Regions from separate parts of the Streptomyces sp. NPDC101178 genome, predicted to be linked through region 3. Evidence: riboswitches for the same ligand, from Rfam matches in the RefSeq annotation. Region 3 holds a riboswitch; each other region holds the start of a gene.
What was found. Region 3 has a riboswitch for thiamine pyrophosphate ahead of thiC (phosphomethylpyrimidine synthase ThiC). Riboswitches for the same ligand answer to the same signal wherever they lie in the genome.
Positions count from the first base shown of each region.

Region 1 (7,249 bases), on a different contig from region 3:
CTGCCGACCGCGCCGGTGGTCTGGCTGCTGCTGGTGCTGTTCGTCGGCTCCGGCTGAGCGTCCCTTCAGGGCCGCGCACCACGTCTCACCTGCACGTTCCACGAGTGAGGGTCCGTCGTCCACAGGGCGGCGGGCCCTCACCCGTCTGTCTGCGACACTGGATGAACCATGCCTAAGCCCGGAGAACTCACTTTCGTCGCGCCCCGCGGAGCCAAGAAGCCGCCGCGGCATCTCGCCGACCTCACGCCCGCCGAGCGCAAGGAAGCGGTCGCCGCGACCGGCGAGAAGCCGTTCCGCGCCCAGCAGCTCTCGCAGCACTACTTCGCGCGGTACGCGCACGACCCGGAGCAGTGGACCAACATCCCCGCCGGGTCCCGGGAGAAGCTCGCCGAGGCGCTGTTCCCCGACCTGATGTCCGTGGTGCGGCACATCAGCTGCGACGACGACACCACCCGCAAGACGCTGTGGAAGCTGCACGACGGGACGCTCGTCGAGTCCGTCCTGATGCGCTACCCGGAGCGCGTCACCATGTGCATCTCCTCGCAGGCGGGCTGCGGGATGAACTGCCCGTTCTGCGCCACCGGGCAGGCCGGTCTCGACCGCAACCTGTCGACCGCCGAGATCGTGCACCAGATCGTCGACGGCATGCGCGCCCTGCGCGACGGCGAGGTGCCCGGTGGTCCGGCCCGGCTCTCCAACATCGTCTTCATGGGCATGGGCGAGCCGCTCGCCAACTACAACCGGGTCGTCGGCGCCATCCGCCGGCTCACCGACCCCGAGCCGGACGGCCTCGGCCTCTCCCAGCGCGGGATCACCGTCTCGACGGTCGGGCTCGTCCCGGCCATGCTGCGCTTCTCCGACGAGGGGTTCAAGTGCCGCCTCGCCGTCTCACTGCACGCCCCGGACGACGAGCTGCGCGACACCCTCGTCCCGGTCAACACCCGGTGGAACGTACGCGAGGTGCTCGACGCCGCCTGGGAGTACGCGGAGAAGTCCGGCCGCCGCATCTCCATCGAGTACGCCCTGATCCGGGACATCAACGACCAGGCCTGGCGCGGCGACCTGCTCGGCCGGCTGCTCAAGGGCAAGCGGGTGCACGTCAACCTGATCCCGCTGAACCCCACGCCCGGCTCCAAGTGGACCGCCTCGCGGCCCGAGGACGAGAAGGCGTTCGTCGAGGCCATCGCGGCCCACGGCGTGCCCGTCACCGTCCGGGACACCCGCGGCCAGGAGATCGACGGGGCCTGCGGACAGCTGGCGGCCTCCGAGCGCTGATCACACGGCGGCTTCCGAGCGCCGATCACACAGCGGCCTCAGGCGACCGGCCGGAACCGCCGGTGTAGCCTGAGCGCGAAATCAACTTCATATTCCGACAGGGGAGCGCCACAGCGCTGAGAGTGCGGCACCAAGGACAGGTTGGCCGCAGACCCTCTGAACCTCGCCCGGGTCATTCCAGGTAGGAAGTTCGGACCTTACTCAAGCTGTTGCGCCCTGCCCGCTTCCGGTTACGTCTGTCACGTCTCCGGAGGGCGGGCGGGGCCGCGTCTCTTCCTGGTCACCTCCAGGAGGAATCACATGAACACCACCAAGAAGTACGCCGCAGCCGCGCTCGCCGCGGCGCTCGGCGTCACCGTCCTCGCGGGCTGCGGCGACTCCGGCGACGACACCTCGGCGGGCTCCGGCGCGTCGAAGGGCAGCGGCTCCAAGACCGTCACCCTGGTCACCCACGACTCCTTCAACGCCTCGGAAGACGTGCTGAAGCAGTTCACCAAGGAGAGCGGCTACACCGTCGAGCTCCTCAAGAGCGGCGACGCCGGTGCCGCCCTCAACCAGGAGATCCTCACCAAGGGCTCCCCGCGCGGCGACGTGTTCTTCGGCGTCGACAACACCCTGCTCTCCCGAGCCCTCGACAACGGCCTCTTCACCGCGTACGAGGCCAAGGGCCTGGACCGGGTCGCGAAGGGCACCGAGCAGGACGACCAGCACCGCGTCACGCCCGTCGACACCGGTGACATCTGCGTCAACTACGACAAGAAGTACTTCGCCGGCAAGAAGCTCGCGCCGCCGCAGACCTTCGAGGACCTGCTCAAGCCCGCGTACAAGAACCTCCTCGTCACCGAGAACGCGGCCGGCTCCTCGCCCGGCCTCGGCTTCCTCCTCGGCACCATCGCCTCCCAGGGCGAGGACGGCTACCAGGACTACTGGAAGAAGCTGAAGGCCAACGGCGTCAAGGTCGTCGACGGCTGGGAGCAGGCCTACAACGAGGAGTTCTCGGGCTCCGCGGGCGGCAAGAAGGCCAAGGCGGACCGGCCGCTCGTCGTCAGTTACGCCTCCAGCCCGCCCGTCGAGGTCCTCTACGCAGACCCGCAGCCCAAGGAGGCCCCCACCGGCGTCTCCACCGGGACCTGCTTCCGGCAGACCGAGTACGCCGGGCTGCTGAAGGGCGCGAAGAACGAGGCGGGCGGCAAGGCGCTGCTCGACTTCCTGATCAGCAAGACGTTCCAGGAGGACGTGCCGCTGAACATGTTCGTCAACCCGGTCGTCACCGACGCGAAGCTGCCGGAGATCTTCACCGAGTTCGGTGAGACCGTCGACAAGCCGGCCACGGTGGCCCCGGACAAGATCGCCGCCAACCGTGAGCAGTGGGTCCAGGCGTGGCACTCGATCGCCGTGAAGTAGACGGCCCCACCAAGGCCGACGAAGCCGCCGAGCCCGCCGCCGGGTCCAAGGGTGGGACCGGCGGCGGGCGGCGCGGAGCGGCGGTGCGGCTCGGCCTGATGGCCGTGCCCGTCGCGTTCTTCGCCGTCTTCTTCGCCTACCCCGTCTCCGCGATCGTCGGACGCGGGCTGAAGGCGGACGGTGTCTGGCAGTTCGGGCGGATCGGCGAGGTGCTGTCCCGCCCGGACATCCTCGACGTCCTCTGGTTCACCACCTGGCAGGCGCTCGCCTCCACCGCGCTCACCCTGCTGGTCGCGCTGCCCGGCGCGTACGTCTTCGCGCGCTTCGACTTCCCCGGAAAGCAGGTGCTGCGCGCGGTCGTCACCGTGCCGTTCGTGCTGCCCACGGTCGTCGTCGGCACCGCGTTCCTGGCGCTGCTCGGGCGCGGCGGGCTCCTGGACGAGCTGTGGGGTCTGCGGCTCGACACCACGGTGTGGGCGATTCTGCTCGCGCACGTCTTCTTCAACTACGCCGTCGTCGTGCGGACGGTCGGCGGCCTCTGGTCGCAGCTCGACCCGCGTCAGGAGGAGGCTGCCCGGGTCCTCGGCGCCGGACGGTTCGCCGCCTGGCGCCGGGTGACGCTGCCCGCGCTCGGTCCGGCGGTGGCGGCGGCCGCGCTGATGGTCTTCCTCTTCACGTTCACCTCGTTCGGTGTCGTGCAGATCCTCGGCGGCCCCGCCTACTCCACCCTGGAGGTGGAGGTCTACCGCCAGACCGCCCAGCTCCTCGACCTGCCGACGGCCGCCGTGCTGACCATGGTCCAGTTCGTGGCGGTCGGCGGGATCCTCGCCGTGCACGCCGTGACCGTACGCCGCCGGGAACGGGCGCTGAAGCTCGTCGACCCGGCCCAGACCTCCCGCCGGCCGCACGGCGCCGGACAGTGGGCGCTGCTCGGCGGGGTGCTGCTCACCGCGCTGCTGCTGATCCTGCTGCCGCTCGGCGTGCTGGTGGAGCGGTCGTTCGACGGGCCGCAGGGGTACGGCCTCGGCTACTACGAGGCACTCCAGACGGCCGACGGCAGCGGCTCGACCTTCCTCGTACCGCCGCTGGAGGCCGTCGGCAACTCCCTCCGGTACGCGTTCGTCGCCACCTTCATCGCCCTGGTCGTCGGAGGTCTCGCGGCGGCCGCCCTGACCCGCCGGGCGGGACGGCTCGTACGCGGCTTCGACGCGCTGCTCATGCTGCCGCTCGGGGTCTCCGCCGTCACCGTCGGCTTCGGCTTCCTCATCACCCTCGACCAACCGCCGCTGGACCTGAGGACCTCCTGGATCCTGGTCCCGCTGGCCCAGGCGCTGGTGGGCGTCCCCTTCGTCGTACGCACCATGCTTCCCGTCCTCCGCGCGGTGGACGACCGGCTGCGCGAGGCCGCCGCCGTGCTGGGGGCCTCGCCGCTGCGGGCCTGGCGCGAGGTCGATCTGCCCTTGGTGCGGCGGGCGGTGCTGGTCGCGGCGGGCTTCGCGTTCGCCGTGTCGCTCGGCGAGTTCGGCGCCACCGTCTTCATCGCCCGGCCCGACAACCCGACCCTGCCGGTCGCCGTGGCCCGGCTGCTGGGCCGGTCCGGTGAACTCAACTACGGGCAGGCGATGGCCCTCAGCACGATCCTGATGCTGGTGTGCGCAGTGTCGCTGCTGCTCCTCGAACGCATCCGTACCGACCGATCCGGGGAGTTCTGACCACCATGCTGAGCTTGCAGGCAGCCACCGTACGGTTCGGGAAGCGGGCCGCGCTCGACGCGGTCGACCTGGAGGTCGCCGAGCACCGCATCGTCTGCGTGCTCGGCCCCAGCGGCAGCGGCAAGTCCACCCTGCTCCGGGCCGTTGCCGGGCTCCAGCCGATGGACGGCGGCCGGGTGCTGCTGGCCGGGCAGGACCAGGCGGGCGTCCCGGTGCACCGGCGCGGCCTCGGCCTGATGTTCCAGGACCACCAGCTCTTTCCGCACCGTGACGTCGGCGCCAACGTCGCCTTCGGGCTGCGGATGCACGGCACCGGCCGAGCGGAGTCCGAGCGCCGGGTCCGTGAACTCCTGGAGCTGGTCGGCCTTCCCGGCGCCGAACGCCGTGCCGTCGCCGCCCTCTCCGGCGGCGAGCAGCAGCGCGTCGCCCTGGCCCGGGCGCTGGCCCCGCGCCCCAAGCTCCTGATGCTGGACGAACCCCTCGGCCAGCTCGACCGCAGCCTGCGCGAACGGCTCGTCATCGAACTGCGCACCCTGTTCCAGGAGTTGGGCACGACCGTGCTGGCCGTCACCCACGACCAGGGTGAGGCGTTCGCACTCGCCGACCGGGTCGTCGTGATGCGGGACGGCCGGATCGCCCAGGAGGGCAGCCCGCTGGACGTCTGGCAGCGCCCCGCCTCCGCGTTCGTCGCCCGCTTCCTCGGCTTCGACAACGTGACCCCGGCGACGGTGACCGGCCGGGCTGCCGCGACCGCCTGGGGCAAGGTGCCGGTCCCGGAGGGCTCGCCCCAGGGCGAGGTGGACCTGCTGGTCCGCCCGGCCGGGGTGCTGGTCGGCGCCCAGGAGGACGGGCTGCGCTGCACGGTCGGCGTCCGCACCTTCCGCGGGAACCACGTGACCGTGCGGCTGACCCCGGAGAACGCCCCGGTGCTGGAGGCCGAGTGCGCCCTGCGGGACACCCCGGACGAGGGTGCGGTGGTGGGTGTGCGGTTCGACGCGGCGGAGACGGTGGTGCTGGCGGGGGAGTGACAGGGCCTTCACGAGCCGCGCCCACCGGTGAGCCGCCCGTCCCTGAGCTCCGCCCCCCCCGGCCTACCCAGCCAGCGGCAGCGCCGCCAGTTCCGCGATCACCCAGGTCAGCGGGGCGAACAGGGCCAGCAGCGCGGCGGCCCGTAGCGCGGTCGCGGAGCGCAGGGTGGAGGCCGGGGCGCCCATCCGCAGCAGCGCCTCGGCGGTGTGGGCGCGGGCCTGCTTCGCCTCCAGGGCCGAGGTCAGCAGCGTCGCCACCGTGCAGCCGAGGACCAGCACCGCACCGAGCGCGGTGAGCGGGCCGTAAGGGCGCTCGTCGCCTCCGTACAGCGCCGAGGCGGCGATCACCGCGGCGACCACCGCGCAGACGATGCCGAGCGGGCGGCCGATCCGGCGCGCCTCGTCCATCAGGACCCGGCCCGCCAGCAGACGTACGGCACCGGGACGCACCGCCTGGAGCGCCTTCCCGCACAGGTAGGTCAGCCCCGGCCCCGCCATGGCCAGGCCGGCCGCGGCCAGCGTCCAGCCGGCCAGTACCGCCACCGGAGTGGCGTCGAACCGGCCCGGCAGCGGGAACGCGCTCCCCGACCCGTCCCGGGACGCGTACGCCTCGACCGCCAGCCCGGCGGCCACCAGCGCCACCCCCCACGGCAGCCCGCTCGGCACAGGTGCGGGCTCCGGCAGCTCCTCGGAGCCGAAGGTGGCCCGGGCAGGGTCGGGCCGGGAACGCAAGGCCAGCGCGCTCGCCGTCGCCGACAGCACCGGTACGAGGGCGAGCAGCATCAACGCGGCGGCCAGCGGCAGCGGGGTGCCCGCGCCGAGGAACTCGGCCGCGCCGCCGTCGAACGGCATCCCGGTCAGATCGCCCCGCAGATGCAGGAAGAAGAGCAGCGCCACCATCGAGCCGAGCGTCGTGGAGACGGCCGTCGAGACCGCGGCCAGCACCGAGAGCCGCACCGGACCGAGGCCCAGTGAGGAGAGACCGGGGCGGGGCCGGGTGCTCGGATCCGTGCGGGCCACCGCCACGGCGAACATCACGGTGGCGGCGAGCGGGACGAAGCACCACAGCAGCCGCAGCACCGAACCGGCGGAGGCGGGATGCGCCGAGGCGTATCCGAGCGAGCAGAGGAGGAGGAAGCCGACACCGGCCGATGCGGCGGCGACGAGCAGCCGCCGGACCAGGACGAGGGGATGCGTACCGAGGGTCAGACGGAGAGCGAGCACGCCGCGCTGCCCTCCGCATCGGGTTCGGCGGGGAGGGCGACGGTGGAGACGCGGCGGCCGTCCAGCAGCCGCACGGTCCGGTCGGCGAGGGCGGCGACCTCGGCGTCATGGGTGGCCAGGACCATCGTGATGCCGTGCGAGCGGGCCGCGGCGGTCAGGGTGCGCAGGAGCTGCGAGCGCTCGGCGCGGTGCAGGGTCGCGGTGGGCTCGTCGGCGAAGACGACCGTCGGCTGCGCGCAGAGGGCCCGGGCGACGGAGACGCGCTGGCGTTCGGCCTGGAGGAGCGCGTGCGGGCGCTTCTTGGCGAGCGGCGCGATGTCCATGCGCTCCAGCCACTCGGTGGCGGCCTTCTTCGCGGCCCGGTGCGAGGCGCCGCGCAGCAGCAGCGGAAGGGCCGCGTTCTCCCAGGTGGTCAGCTCGAGGACGAGCTCGGGGTCGGCGCCGATCCAGCCGAACCGCTCCCTCCGCAGCTGCTCGCGCACTCGGGGGGCCATGGTGTGCACGGGGACGCTGTTGAACCAGACCTCGCCCTGGTCGGGCACCAGACGGCCCGACAGGCAGTGCAGCAGCGTGCTCTTTCCGCTGCCGCGCGGGCCGGTCACGGCC
Region 1 is NZ_JBIWOZ010000002.1:92,925-100,173, reverse strand. It holds gene ACIRR8_RS04560 (phosphatidate cytidylyltransferase) at 1-57, shown strand, start outside; gene rlmN (23S rRNA (adenine(2503)-C(2))-methyltransferase RlmN) at 169-1,275, shown strand; TPP riboswitch at 1,365-1,481, shown strand; gene ACIRR8_RS04550 (thiamine ABC transporter substrate binding subunit) at 1,576-2,679, shown strand; gene ACIRR8_RS04545 (ABC transporter permease) at 2,778-4,391, shown strand; gene ACIRR8_RS04540 (ABC transporter ATP-binding protein) at 4,397-5,419, shown strand; gene ACIRR8_RS04535 (hypothetical protein) at 5,483-6,643, opposite strand; gene ACIRR8_RS04530 (ABC transporter ATP-binding protein) at 6,625-7,249, opposite strand, start outside.
Region 1: it holds a riboswitch for thiamine pyrophosphate, as region 3 does, so the genes downstream of both, ACIRR8_RS04550 (thiamine ABC transporter substrate binding subunit) here and thiC (phosphomethylpyrimidine synthase ThiC) in region 3, are expected to answer to the same signal.

Region 2 (7,249 bases), on a different contig from region 3:
CTGCGCACCCGGCAGGCGGCCACGGTGGCGGAGATCGGCGCGTGGGAGCTGGCGGACGCCCGGCTCGCCGCTCTGCTCGACGGGTACGCGCTCTCCTACGGCCTCGACCCGCGCACCGCGCCCGCGAGCGCCGCGCTGCTGCCGTACATGGAGCAGACCTTCGGCAGCTGGTATGTGGTGGGCGGGATGCGGGAGCTGGCCCGGGCGGTGTACGAGCGGTGCTTGGCGCGGCGCGTGGAGTTCGTCTTCGGGGCCGAGGTGATCCGGGTCGTGGAGAAGGACGGCCGGGCGGCGGGGGTGGAGCTGGCCGGCGGTGAGGTGGCCGAGGCGGACCGGGTGGTGCTCGGAGCGCGGCCGCACGCGGATCTGGTGCCGGGGCAGCAGGTGTGGGGCGCGGACGATGTGCGGGTCCGGTCGGGTGCGGCGGTGCCGGGGCGGTTCGTGGTGCTGCTGTCCCTGCGCGGGGGCCGGGAGGCGGACGCGGTGCACCGGACCGTGGTGCACAGCGCCGACGCGGCGGCGGAGCAGGAGGCGGTGTTCGGCGGCCGGGTCGCCGAGCACCCGACGGTGACGGTGCTGCGCCCCGACGACCCGGCGACCCGGCCGGACGAGGCGCACGAGGCGGTGACGCTGACCGCGGTGGTGGCCCCGCGGGGCCGGGTGGAGTGGACGGACCCGGCGGTGCGGCAGCGGTTCGCCGACGCCTTGGTGGACCGGGCCGCCGCGGCCGTTCCCGGGCTGCGGGAGCGGATCCTGCACATGGAGGTCCGTACGCCCGCGGAGACGGAGGCTCAGACCGGCGCCGAGGGTGGTGCGGTGCCGCCGCCGGCGCTGGCCGGTGCGCACGGCACGTATCTGCACCCCGGCAACCTCACCCGGCTGCCGGGGCTTTATCTGGCGGGCGGCTGGTCGCACCCGGGCGGCGGGCTCGCGCACGCCGGGATGTCGGGGACGCTGGTGGCCGGGCTGGTGGTGGAGGGCGACGGCTTCCGCGGCTCGCGGTAGGGGCCGCTGGGGCGCGCCGACTCAGTAGCGGTACTGCTCGTTCTGGCCGGTGTCGTACCCGTTGCCGTTGCTCCGGCCGTACGGAGCGGGCTGCTCGGGCGGCATCGGCGGGTACTGCTCGGCGTCGCGCTGCTGCGGGACCCAGACGCCGCCGGGCGGGGTGTCCGTGGTGTACGCGTCCGTGCCGTAGCCCTGGGCGTAGGGGTCGGCGTAGCCCTGCTGGCCGCCCTGGCTGTCGTAGCCGTTGCCGCCGTTCCCGTAGGCGTCGTAACCGGCGTGGGAGGCCGTCCCGTTGGTCGTGCCGATGTACGGGTCGGAGTAGGCCGCGTAGCTCTGCTGGCCGGTCGTCCCGTAGTCGTACGGGCCCGTGTAGGTGTCCTGGGCCTGCTGCGGGTCGTAGGCGGTGTACGGGTCGTACGCGGCGAACTGCGGCGCTCCCGCCGGGTCCGGCTCGTACGCGTGCTGGTCCTGGCCGCCGGAGCCGCCCGTCCCGTAGCCGGAGTCGCTGTACACGCCGTACTGGCCGGTGTCGTCGGGAAGCGGCTGCGGCTCGTACACCGAGGTCGGCTCGTCGGAGGCGGTGGCCGGGATCCCGGTGGAGTGGCCGAAGGAGTCGAAGCCGGAGTCGGCGGCCGGGTCCGAGACCTCCAGGCCGGAGACCTCCAGCGTGGGCTCCTTGGCGGCCGCGCGCTCGCCGCCCTTGCGGCGGCGGCTCTCGCCCGGGCTGCCGCCTATGGCCCAGCCGGTGGAGAAGCCGCGCCGGAAGGAGAGCGTCACATAGGTCTGGCCGGTGGCGAAGGCGAGGGTGCCGACGACGATGACCGGGACGGAGGCGAGCAGGACGCCCATGACGACACCGAGGAAGCCGCCGAAGGCGAGCAGCCGCCAGCGCAGCCGCGCCTTGTACTGCAGCAGCACCTCACCCAGCAGCCACAGTGCCACCAGACCGAATGCGATGTAGAGGACCGTCCAGCCCACGCCCGCCCCCTCCTGCGGCCGCAGCCGCTCGGGGGCGGGTACGGCCGGTCACGACTGCTTGTGCAGTCCGAGATTCTCGTAGATTTCGAGCGTTGCCGTCGAGTTGTTGAGCGTGATGAAGTGCAGCCCGGGTACACCCTCGGACAGCAGTTTCGCGCAGAACTCCGTTGCGAACTCGATACCGATGGAGCGTACAGCGGCGGGATCGTCCTTGACCGCGAGGATGCGCTCTTTCAGCGGCTCCGGGACGGTCGCGTTGCTGAGCTGCGAGAATCTTTCCAGTTGCTTCACACTGGTGAGCGGCATGACCTCGGGAATCACCGGCGTATCGCAACCGGCGGCGACCACCCGGTCACGCATCCGGAGGTAGTCCTCCGGGCGGAAGAACATCTGGGTGATCGCGTAGTCGGCACCGGCCCGGCACTTGTCGACGAAATGACCGATGTCGGTCTCCCAGTCGGTGGAGCGCGGGTGCATCTCGGGGAACGCGGCGACGCCGACGCAGAAGTCGCCGGACTCCTTGATGAGGCGGACGAGGTCGGCCGCGTACTTCACGCCCTGCGGGTGCTCGACCCATTCGCCCATCGGGTCGCCGGGCGGGTCGCCGCGGACCGCGAGGATGTTCCTGATCCCGGCGTCGGCGTACTGGCCGATCATGTTGCGCAGTTCGGCCACCGAGTGGCTGACGGCGGTGAGGTGGGCGACCGGGGTGAGCGTGGAGTCGGCGGCGATCTGCTGGGTCGCGCGCACGGTCCCGGCCCGGGTGGAGCCGCCGGCCCCGTAGGTCACCGAGACGAAGCTCGGGCGCACCGCCTCGATCCGGCGCAGCGCGTTCCAGAGGTTGCGCTCGCCCTTCTCGGTCTTGGGCGCCCAGAACTCGAAGGAGTACGAGGTCTTGCCGGTCGCGAGAAGGTCACGCACCGTGCGTGCGTGATCCGTCCTGGTGGAAGGTGTCCCAAGGGCCATACGGCGAGGTTAACCAGGGGGTGGACACTCCCCCAACCAGAGCGGGCGAGATTGTCTCGTTTTGCCGGTTTGCCGTCCACCCCTTGGGATGAAGGCGCCCCTGGAGAGCCCGTAAGACCTGCTCAGAGGGTGTGCGCCCGGACCCGCTCCGCCAGGTCGGCGGTGGCGGCCGCCGGGTCGCCCGCCTCGGTGATCGCCCGGACGACGACGATGCGGCGGGCACCGGCCTCCAGCACCTGGTCCAGGTTGCCCGCGTCGATCCCGCCGATCGCGAACCAGGGGCGCGGCTGGGCCAGGGAGGCGGCGTACCGCACGAGGTCCAGGCCGGGGGCGTGGCGGCCGGGCTTGGTGGGGGTGGGCCAGCAGGGGCCGGTGCAGAAGTAGTCCACGCCGTCCTGGGCGACGGCGGCGTCGACCTCGGACCGGGCGTGCGTGGAGCGGCCGATCACCTTCTCCTGGCCGATGATCGCGCGGGCCGCGCCCACCGGCAGATCGCCCTGGCCGAGGTGGAGGACGTCGGCGCCGACGGCGTGGGCGACATCGGCCCGGTCGTTGACGGCGAGAAGCTTGCCGTGGCGGCGGCAGGCGTCGGCGAAGACCGCGAGGTGCTCCAACTCCTCGGCGGCCTCCATGCCCTTGTCACGGAGCTGGACGATGTCGACACCGCTGGAGAGCACGGCGTCCAGGAAGGCCGGGAGGTCGCCCTGGCGCTTGCGGGCGTCCGTGCAGAGGTAGAGCCGGGCGTCGGACAGCCGCTCGCGAGGCGTGGGCATGGTGGAGTTCCCCCGTGGTCGTGGCGGAGCACGGGCCGCGCACCACGCGGGGCCCGTACACCGCTTCCTGTCGTGTCGGTCAGACGGCGAGCGCCTGGGCTCGGCGCTTCACCTCCGTACCGCGATTCTCGCTCAGCGCCTGTGCGGGGGTGCCGGGCAGGGTCGGGTCGGGAGTGAAGAGCCACTCCAGCATCTCTTCGTCGGAGTAGCCGTCGTCCCTCAGGAGGGTCAGGGTGCCGGAGAGGCCCTTGACCACCTTGTCGCCGTCGATGAAGGCGGCAGGCACCTGGAGCGTCCGGTTCTCACCACGGCGTACGGCGATGAGCTGGCCTTCCTTGACCAGCTGCCGTACACGCGTCACCTCGACATCGAGCTTCTCCGCGATGTCGGGCAGGTGGAGCCAGGCGGGGACGAGTGCATCGGTCTTTGCGTCAATCTCGGTCACAGGGACAAGCGTGCCATCCAGGACTGACAGCCGGTAGCCGGGCCGACCGTACGGGGGTCGGACCCGGCGGTTCAGAGTGCGGTGGACTTCAGCGGTACGGCGGGGTCGGCGACCCGGTCCGGGTCGAGGACGGCCCCGGATTCGATGAGCTTGCGGCCCTGGGCGAGGTCGCGCGGGCGGCCCACCGCGAGGACGGCGACCAGGGCGCCGGCCTTCAGCCAGCAGACCGACCAGGTGGCCTCGGTGCCGTCGCCGCGCCACACCAGGGTGTCGGCGTGGGCGTGGTGGCCGGCGTACTGCACGAAGCGGCCGAACTGTTCGGACCAGAAGTACGGGACGGGGTCGTGGACCGGCAGCGGGTCGCCGCTCCCGGCGGCGAGGATCGCGGCGGCGGCGGTGCGCGGGCCCTGGAGGGCGTTGTCCCAGTGGTGGATGAGCAGGCGTTCGCCGTAGCGGGCGGAGGGGAAGGAGGCGCAGTCGCCGACGGCGTACACATCGGGCAGGGAGGTGCGCAGCGCGCTGTCGGCGGTGACCGAGCCGTCCGGGCCGCGTTCGATCCCGGAGCCGGCGAGCCAGCCGGTGGCGGGGCGGGCGCCGATGCCGACGACGACGGCTCCGGCGGGCAGTACGCGGCCGTCCGCGAGGACCACCCTGCCGGGCTCGACGCGCTCGACCCGGGCGTCGGTGAGGAGTGCGGCGCCGCTCTCCGCGTACCAGTCGGCCATCGGGGCCGCGACTTCGGCGGGCAGGGTTCCGGCCAGCGGGCGGGCGGCGGCCTCGACCACGGTGACCGCGCAGCCGGCGGCGCGGGCGGCGGTGGCGAACTCGGCGCCGATCCACCCGGCCCCGACGACCACCACGTCGTGCTGCTCCTCAAGGACGGGACGCAGCCGGGCGGCGTCGTCCAGGGTGCGCAGCAGATGGACGCCGGGGACGCCCTCGGTGCCGGGCAGGGCGATGGGCTCCGCGCCGGTCGCCAGGACCAGGACGTCGTAGGGGACGGGGCCGTCGGCGGTGTCCAGGACGTGGTCGGCGGCGCGGAGGGCGGTGACGCCCAGGCCGAGGCGGAGCGTGATCTCCAGGGCCTCGAAGTCGACGTCGAAGGCGGAGTCCTCGGCCTTGCCGAGCAGCACCGCCTTGGACAGCGGCGGCCGGTCGTAGGGCTGGTGGGGTTCGGCGCCGATCAGGGTGACGGTGCCGGCGAAGCCGGCTTCCCGCAGGGCGACGGCGGTCTGCACGCCCGCCATGCCCGCCCCGACGACCACGACGTTCCGTGTCGGCCGCCCGGCCACGTGCTCTTCCGTCTGCTCGCTCACGTGTACCACTCTATTCAGCTGACGCGGCGTCAATGGGTGACTTCTTCCACCACGCTCGTTCCGCTGCCTTCCTGTGACTCCCATTCCCAGCGCTCCTCCAGCCGCACCCGGCCGTCCGGGAGGTCGGTGACGGTGGAGAGGCAGTGTCCGGAAGAGGTCGTTCCGTCCTGCTTGAGCTGGACGTAGCGGAAGTCGAGCCGATCCGCCTCGCGGGTGCCGACGAGATGGCCGCGGACCACGTCACCGCCCGCGTACTCGGCCCAGATCGCGCCGTCCCGCTCGTGGTAGGTGAAGCGGGTACGGGTGCCGACCTGGCCCGGGGCCTGGTCGGCGACGGGTGAGAGGACGAGTCCTTCGAGCGAACGGGCCACGGTGGCTGCTCCCTTGCCGGTCGGAAGGCGGGTGGGTAGGGCCTGTCGTCAAACTGCCGTCGCCGCCCGGCAGGCGGCAGTTTGACGACAGGCCCTAGGCTGGCCAACGTAGAACACTCGCGGGAGCCCGGGCGCACCGGGCTGAGAGGGAGGCTGGAGCGCCTCCGACCGTACGAACCTGATCCGGGTCATGCCGGCGAAGGGAGGGGCTGGACACCCATGCGCGTCTCGGGGAAGACCTCCGGAAGCCCGGGGGAGAGAACAGGATCCGATGTCCTCGTCATCGGGGGCGGCATCATCGGCCTGGTCACCGCGTGGCGGGCGGCCCAGCGCGGGCTGGCCGTCACCGTGGCCGATCCCGGTCCGGGCGGCGGGGCCGCCCAGGTCGCGGCGGGCATGCTGGCCGCCGTCACCGAACTGCACTACGGCGAGGAGATGCTCCTCGGCCTCAACCTGGCCTCCGCCGCCCGCTATCCGGAGTTCGTCGCGGAGCTGGAGGCGGCGAGCGGCCGGGAGACCGGTTTCCGGACCTGCGGGACGCTCGCCGTGGCGCTGGACTCCGACGACCGGGCGCACCTGCGGGAACTGCACGCCCTCCAGGAGCGCTCGGGTCTGGAGTCGGTCTGGCTGAGCGGCCGCGAGTGCCGCCGGCTGGAGCCGATGCTCGCGCCGGGGGTCCGGGGCGGGCTGCGGGTGGACGGTGACCACCAGGTGGATCCGCGCCGGCTGGCCGCGGCGCTGCTGGCCGCCTGCGAGCGGGCCGGAGTGGTGTTCCGCAGGGCCTCCGCCGAGCGGCTCACCGTCGCCGGAGGCCGGGCCACCGGAGCCTCGCTCGATGACGGTACGGAGGTCGGGGCCGACCAGGTCGTCCTGGCGGCGGGCAGCCTCAGCGGGCGGCTCGCGGGCGTGCCCGAGGAGGTCCTGCCGCCGGTCCGCCCGGTCAAGGGCCAGGTCCTGCGGCTCACCGTGCCACCGGCGTACGCCCCTTTCCTCAGCCGGACCGTCCGTGCCGTGGTCCGGGGCGGCCACCTCTACCTCGTACCGCGCGAGAACGGCGAACTGGTCGTCGGCGCCACCAGCGAGGAGATGGGCTGGGACACCACGGTCACCGCCGGCGGGGTCTACGAGCTGCTGCGCGACGCCCATGAGCTGGTGCCCGGCATCACCGAACTGCCGCTCACCGAGACCCGCGCCGGCCTGCGTCCCGCATCGCCCGACAACGCCCCGCTGCTCGGCCCGACCGCCGTGCCCGGTCTCCTCCTCGCCACCGGCCACCACCGCAACGGCGTCCTGCTGACGCCCGTCACCGGCGACGCGATGGCCGAAGCGCTGACCACCGGCGAGCTGCCCGAGGTGGCCCGCCCCTTCGCGCCGGGCCGGTTCACGTCCGCCGCC
Region 2 is NZ_JBIWOZ010000012.1:101,216-108,464, forward strand. It holds gene ACIRR8_RS28850 (phytoene desaturase family protein) at 1-1,005, shown strand, start outside; gene ACIRR8_RS28855 (hypothetical protein) at 1,027-1,983, opposite strand; gene metF (methylenetetrahydrofolate reductase [NAD(P)H]) at 2,032-2,949, opposite strand; gene thiE (thiamine phosphate synthase) at 3,072-3,722, opposite strand; gene ACIRR8_RS28870 (Rv2175c family DNA-binding protein) at 3,802-4,167, opposite strand; gene ACIRR8_RS28875 (NAD(P)/FAD-dependent oxidoreductase) at 4,239-5,483, opposite strand; gene ACIRR8_RS28880 (hypothetical protein) at 5,513-5,854, opposite strand; TPP riboswitch at 5,964-6,076, shown strand; gene thiO (glycine oxidase ThiO) at 6,074-7,249, shown strand, end outside.
Region 2: it holds a riboswitch for thiamine pyrophosphate, as region 3 does, so the genes downstream of both, thiO (glycine oxidase ThiO) here and thiC (phosphomethylpyrimidine synthase ThiC) in region 3, are expected to answer to the same signal.

Region 3 (7,249 bases):
GGTGGCCGCCCTGGCCGCACAGGGCCTCATCGACGCCGACGGCAACTGGGCCGCGGGCAACGCCCGGCTCTGGTTCCTGGGCGATTTCACCGACCGGGGACCCGACGGCATCGGCGTCATCGACCTCGTCATGCGGCTCTCCGCAGAGGCGGCGGCGGCCGGCGGCTACTGCAAGGCCCTGATGGGCAATCACGAGCTGCTGCTGATCGGCGCCAAGCGGTTCTCCGACACTCCCGTCAACTCCGGTGCGGGCACCGCCACCTTCCAGGCCGCCTGGCTGCTCAACGGCGGCCAGAAGAGCGACATGGACCGCCTCCAGGACGTGCACCTGCAGTGGATGTCCCGGCTCGACGCGGTCGTCGAGGAGGACGGACATCTGCTGATGCACTCCGACACGACGGCCTACCTCGACTACGGCACCACCATCGACGCCGTCAACGACACCATCACCGACATCCTCACGCGCAACGACGCCGACGAGTGCTGGGACCTCTTCCGCAAGCTCACCAAGCGGTTCGCCTTCCGCGACGAGGGCGGCGCCGAAGCGGTGCGCGAGCTGCTGACGACGTACGGCGGACAGCGCGTCGTCCACGGTCACAGCCCGATCCCGTATCTCCTGGGCGAAGTCGGCACGGAGGACGGCGAGGACGGTTCGGGGCCGGTGGTGAACGGCCCGCACGTCTACGCGGACGGGCTCGCCATCGCCATGGACGGCGGAGTGACCATGGCCGGAAAGCTCCTGGTCGTCCAACTCCCCCTGCATGACTGAGCTCTGACCGGGAAGACGCTCCTGGACAGGACCGCGCCGATCATCGGGCCTATTTCCGGAAACACCCTGTCACCGCGCGCCGTGAGCGCTCTACCATCGGCTCATCAGTAGCAGGCTCTCCTCCGTTTCCGCCCGACCGCCCGGCCAACGCGGGCTGCCGGGCCCGACGGAGCATCGGGGGATGCAGATGACAAGCGCTCCGCACCTGCAAGCCGAGGACGGTCCCGAGTACGCCCGGATCCTCGGCGACGCGCTGCGTCACGCCCACGAACGCCCGGACCTGGAAGGCGTCGGCGACCGGCTCAACACCGAGCAGCTGCGCACGATGGCGCTCAACGCCACGGCGCTGATCACCGCGGCAGCGGCCACCGAGTACGAGCACTACGTGAAGGCCCGGGCCGAGCTGCGCGCGGCCAGCGCGGCCGTACCGGAGGGCGAGCCGTACGGAGACACATCCTCGGCCACCGGGCCGGGCGCCGGCATAGGAGCGGTCCTCACGGTCCTGACGCCGCTCCTCGCGGGCGCCGCCGCCGTGATCTTCCTGCTCGTCGGCTATCTGATGAGGGCCCTCAGCCCGTCCGTCGGCTTCGGCACCACCATGATCGCGGCCGGGTGGTTCTTCGCGGCCCTCGCCGCCGCGGCCATCCTGGTCGCCGCCGTGGGGCTGCTCGTCACGGCCCTGCGCAACGGTTCGACCTCGCTCGCCGCCGAGGACGAGGAGGACGAACTGCCGGAAGAGGTCGCCCGGGCCCGGGAGGCCTGGCGCCACGCGCTGCTGGAGCGCGGCATCCTGCCGTTCCTGCGGGACGCCCTGGCCGACCCGACCGCGGGCCCCGCCGCACGGACCCCGCACCGCTCACCGAACCGGATCCCGAAGGTCGGCTACAGCAGGCCGGACTTCTCCGGTCCGGAGGACGGCCCGTCGGCCGGCCCCCGGCCGACCTTCACGAGCCCCGACTTCACCAGCCCGGACTTCGGCGGACCGGACCACCGGCCGGAGTAGGACCCGCGGGTCACGGGAAACGCCACAGGCCGGGGCGGCGAGTGCCGCGCCCGGCCTGTGCGACGCTCCGGCAGGGCCGGAGCGGTGGATCAGACAGCCTGCGGAGCCAGCTTCGGGTTGGCGCCGTGCTGGTTCTGCTCCGGCTTGCCCTCCGAGGCGAGGAAGACCAGCAGGATGATGCCGCCGACCAGCGGAACGGCCGCGATCAGGAACCACCAGCCGGAGCGGCCGGTGTCGTGCAGGCGGCGCACCAGCACGGCGAGCGACGGGACGATCGTCGCGAGGGCGTAGATGAAGTACGGGAGCATCGTGTCGATCGCCAGGCCGAGGCCGTACAGGACGGCCGCGACGATCAGGTGGACGAGCGTGAACATCCAGTACTCCTTGCGGCGCGCGCGCCCGCTGAAGCCTGCGTAGTTCTTGAGTACGGCCAGGTACCAATTCACTGTGTTCCCTCCCCAGGCCCCCGTGCGAGGGCCACCAAATTTCAGCCAAGCAAGCCGGAAAGTAAGCCACAGATAAGGAACGGGTCAAGCCCAGTTGACGCAGCTGCGAAACGTACATCCACCTGCCACACGACTGTGTCCATACTGTCGCTTAACACGTGCCGTAATCAGGCCAGATGGTGACCAAAGCAGCAAGTAGCCCATAGGTGAAGAGCCTTGGCGTCACGTCACCGGTCACCCGGCCGTACGCAAGCCGTCCCCGACGCCGGACGGGGCGTCGGGGACGGAGAGGCGGACCGCGGTCCCAGGGTGTGTCCTAGTCGGCGATCGGCAGGTAGACCCGGTTGCCGGCGGCCGCGAACTCCTTCGACTTCTCGGCCATGCCCTCCTCGATCTCCTCCTGCGAACCGCCGTGCTGACGCCGGATGTCCTGGGAGATCTTCATCGAGCAGAACTTCGGCCCGCACATCGAGCAGAAGTGCGCCGTCTTCGCCGGCTCGGCGGGCAGCGTCTCGTCGTGGAACTCCCGGGCCGTGTCCGGGTCGAGGGCCAGGTTGAACTGGTCCTCCCACCGGAACTCGAACCGCGCGTCGGAGAGCGCGTCGTCCCACTCCTGCGCGCCCGGGTGGCCCTTGGCGAGGTCGGCCGCGTGGGCGGCGATCTTGTAGGTGATGACGCCGGTCTTCACGTCGTCCCGGTTCGGCAGGCCCAGGTGCTCCTTGGGCGTGACGTAACAGAGCATCGCGGTGCCCCACCAGGCGATCATCGCGGCGCCGATGCCCGAGGTGATGTGGTCGTAGGCGGGCGCGACATCCGTGGTCAGCGGGCCGAGCGTGTAGAACGGCGCCTCCTCGCAGATCTCCTGCTGGAGGTCGATGTTCTCCTTGATCTTGTGCATCGGGACGTGCCCGGGGCCCTCGATCATCGTCTGCACGCCGTGCCGCTTGGCGATGGTGTTCAGCTCACCCAGCGTGCGCAGCTCGGCGAACTGCGCCTCGTCGTTGGCGTCCGCGATCGACCCGGGGCGCAGTCCGTCACCGAGGGAGTAGGTGACGTCGTATGTCGCGAGGATCTCGCAGAGCTCTTCGAAGTGCTCGTAGAGGAACGACTCCTTGTGGTGCGCCAGGCACCAGGCCGCCATGATCGAGCCGCCGCGCGAGACGATGCCGGTCTTACGGCGGGCCGTCAGCGGGACGTACGGCAGGCGCACTCCGGCGTGCACCGTCATGTAGTCCACGCCCTGCTCGGCCTGTTCGATGACGGTGTCCTTGTAGATCTCCCACGTCAGCTCCTCGGCTCGGCCGTCCACCTTCTCCAACGCCTGGTAGAGCGGCACCGTTCCGATCGGTACGGGGGAGTTGCGCAGCACCCACTCGCGGGTGGTGTGGATGTTGCGGCCGGTGGACAGGTCCATGACCGTGTCGGCGCCCCACCTGGTCGCCCAGGTCATCTTGTCCACCTCCTCCTCGATGGAGGAGGTGACGGCCGAGTTGCCGATGTTGGCGTTGACCTTCACCAGGAACCGCTTGCCGATGATCATCGGCTCGGTCTCCGGGTGGTTGACGTTGGCCGGCAGCACCGCCCGGCCCGCCGCGATCTCCTCGCGTACGGTCTCGGCCCCGACGTTCTCCCGGATCGCGACGTACTCCATCTCCGGCGTGATCTCCCCGCGCCGGGCGTACGCGAGCTGGGTGACGGGCCGTCCGTCGCGGCTGCGGCGCGGCTGGCGCGGACGGCCGGGGAAGACCGCGTCCAGGTTGCGCAGTCCGCCGCGTGGCGAGGTGTGCTTGAGACCGTCGTCCTCGGGGCGGACCGGGCGGCCCGCGTACTCCTCGGTGTCGCCGCGGGCGATGATCCAGTTCTCCCGCAGGGGCGCGAGGCCCCGGCGGACGTCGGTGTCGATCCCGGGATCGGTGTACGGCCCCGACGTGTCGTACAGCGTCACGTCCTTGCCGTTGGTGAGGTGCACCTGCCGGACCGGCACCCGGAGGTCCGGGCGCGAACCCTGGACGTACCCCTTGTGCCAGCCGATGGACTTCCCGCCCTCGCCGTTCGGAGCGCCGTCCGGCGTCCCGTCGTTCTGTTTCGAGGCAGGCGTGCGTGCGTCCGCTGTGGTCATGAGACCTACTCCCTACGCCGGCATTACCCGGTAACAGGTTCGGCGGTCGGCGCAGCGTGTCCCGTACGGATCTACGGCGGTCAGCGCCCTCTCAGCCCGGTGCTCCGAGCTCCCGCGTGTGCAAAGGTGCCTCCACGCTAGCGTCCTTTCCGGCGAGCTGACCAGAGGGCCCTCCTGTTCTTGCGATGATCGCCCCGTGACCTCCCCCCAAAGCGACCCCGCACCCCAGCCGCCGCCCCAGGGCCACAGCCACGGCCACACGCACAGCCACGGACCCGCCGCACCGGTCTCCAAGCACCTGCGCAAGGTCATCGCCGCCGTCCTGATCCCGTTCGCCACGGCGGTCGTCGTCGGCCTGATCGCGTTCTGGCCCGGCGGCGTCCCCGACCACGAGCGCACCGGCGTCGGATTCGACCGGCAGACCCAGGACGGCAAGGTCGTCCAGGTCGTCAAGGTCGACTGCGCCGACGTCAACGCCGCACAGGTCCCGCCGACCGGTGACACCTCCACGCCCTCGGGCCGCGAGGCGGTCGCCGGGCAGGAGGGGGAGTGCGCGAAGGCGACCGTCGAGGTGACCAGCGGCGACGACAAGGGCCGCAGGTTCGTCGAGGTGGTCCAGCCGGACGCCCCGCGTCAACTGCGCGAGGGCCAGGGCGTGGTGGTGGCGTACGCCCCCGACGCGCCGCCCGACCTCCAGTACAGCGTGACCGATGTGAACCGGAAGATCCCCATGACGCTGCTGGCCGCGATCTTCGCGCTGGCGGTGGTCGCGGTGGGCCGGCTGCGCGGGGTGATGGCGCTGGTGGCGCTGGCCGTCTCGTTCGCCGTACTGACCCTGTTCATCCTGCCGGCGATCCTCCAGGGCTCGAATCCGCTGGTGGTGGCGGTGATCGGGGCCAGCGCCATCATGCTGGCGGCGCTCTACATGTGCCACGGGGTGACGGCCCGGACCTCCGTCGCCGTCGTCGGCACGCTGATCTCCCTGCTGCTGATCGGCCTGCTCGGGTCCCTTTTCATCGGCTGGGCGGACCTGAGCGGCAACACCGACGACAACACCGGCCTCATCCACGGCCTCTACCCGGACATCGACATGAGCGGTCTGCTGCTGGCCGGTGTCATCATCGGATCGCTCGGTGTGCTCGACGATGTGACGGTCACCCAGACCTCCGCCGTCTGGGAACTGCACCAGGCGGACCCGCGGATGGGTTGGCGCGGGCTGTACCGGGCAGGTATCCGGATCGGACGGGACCACATCGCCTCGGTCGTGAACACCCTGGTGCTGGCGTACGCGGGCGCGGCGCTGCCGCTGCTGCTGCTCTTCTCCATCGCCCAGAGCAGCGTGGGCACGGTGGCCAACAGCGAGCTGGTCGCCGAGGAGATCGTCCGGACGCTGGTCGGCTCGATCGGTCTGGTCGCCTCGGTGCCGGTGACGACGGTGCTCGCCGCGCTGGTGGTCTCCGCGGACCGCCCGGGCGCCTCCCTCTCCTCGTCGACGGCCGCCGCCCCCGCACGGACCGGCAGGGGCCGCCGCCGTAAGGCGTGAGAAACATGAGGCGGGGAGGTACGTGCGGTGCGGCTCAGCCGGCGTTCTGCTCCTCCGCGAGGATGCGGCCGAGCGCCTCCTCCAGGTTCCCGTCGAAGTCACCCAGCGTGTGCTCCTGGCCGAGGGGCACCAGCTTGTCGGTTCTGTCGAGGAAGGCGACGAGCGGTGCCGTACCGGCCCGGAACAACGCGCGGTCCGCGCCGACCTGAAGGCGGATGTGCACATCGCCGAGGCCCTCGGGTTCGGTCGGCCCGATGTGCACATCACCGTCGCCGCTCGGGCTGTTGAGCCCGTCCAGCAGCAGCTCACGGCCGAACGCCCAGGTCACCGGGGCATCGCCGGGCAGATGGAACGTCATCCGGATGGCATAGGGATCAGCCACCTCGTACCGGAGCTCCACCGGAATACGGAACGAGAGCTCCTCGGAGACGAGGAAGCTCATCATGACCTCTGCTTGAACCGACTCGCGCATCGCTCAACCCCGCAGTAGATGAAACTGGCCAGGAATGATCCCCTATGGCCCTATTGACGCCATCGTGGTGCACGCGATAGCAGATCACAAGGAGTGATTTTTCAGATACTGATAGAGAACACGAACGAACGCAAGAGGCTCGCCACTTCGCCACGTAGCTGTTCGACTGCGGGCAGCAACCGTTCTTCACGGTCCAGGGGTACGGAAATGGCCATCGCCGCAATGGTGGCACCGGCTGTGACGGGAATGGCGGCGCAGACGGTGCCCAGTGCGTACTCCTGGCGTTCGATGACCGGTTCACCCCGTCGCAGCGTTCGGAGACGTTCCAGAAGTGCCGCGCGATCTCGCACTGAGTAACGGGTAAGGGGCCGTACGGGGTGCCGGTCGAGGTGGTCCTCGCGGTCCTTCTCGTCGAGCTGGCCGAGAAGGCACTGCCCGATCGCGTGCGCGTGCCCGGTCTCCCGGAAGGAGGCCCACTCGTCGACCGCCGGGGCGTCGGGGGCGTCCGCGACCGCGATCAGCTCGATCTCACCGTCGCGGTAGACCGCGCAGTACACCGGGACCCCGATGGCGTCCCGCCAGTGCGCGAGGGAGTCGGTGACGGAGACGGGCCGGCTCCTGGAGCCCCGGGCCGCGGTCAGGTTCTCGGCGGCCGCGCCGAAGAGGAACACGCCGTTCTCCCGGCGGAGATAGCCCTCATGGGTCAGCGTGCGCAGCAGGTGGTACGCCGTCGGCAGCGGTAGCCCGGCCTCCCGCGCGAGTTGCTTGGCGGGCGCCCCGTCCCGATGGGTGCCCACAGCCTCCAGCAGCCTCAACGCCCGCTGAACCGAACCGATCAACGTCGGGACAGCGGTGCTCGATGCCGTGGTCAAAGGTCACCCCCAGGCATGGTGACGG
Region 3 is NZ_JBIWOZ010000003.1:207,196-214,444, forward strand. It holds gene ACIRR8_RS09420 (metallophosphoesterase) at 1-769, shown strand, start outside; gene ACIRR8_RS09425 (hypothetical protein) at 951-1,772, shown strand; gene ACIRR8_RS09430 (DUF805 domain-containing protein) at 1,862-2,218, opposite strand; gene thiC (phosphomethylpyrimidine synthase ThiC) at 2,535-4,337, opposite strand; TPP riboswitch at 4,330-4,463, opposite strand; gene ACIRR8_RS09440 (YibE/F family protein) at 4,534-5,880, shown strand; gene ACIRR8_RS09445 (SsgA family sporulation/cell division regulator) at 5,915-6,352, opposite strand; gene ACIRR8_RS09450 (IclR family transcriptional regulator) at 6,454-7,224, opposite strand.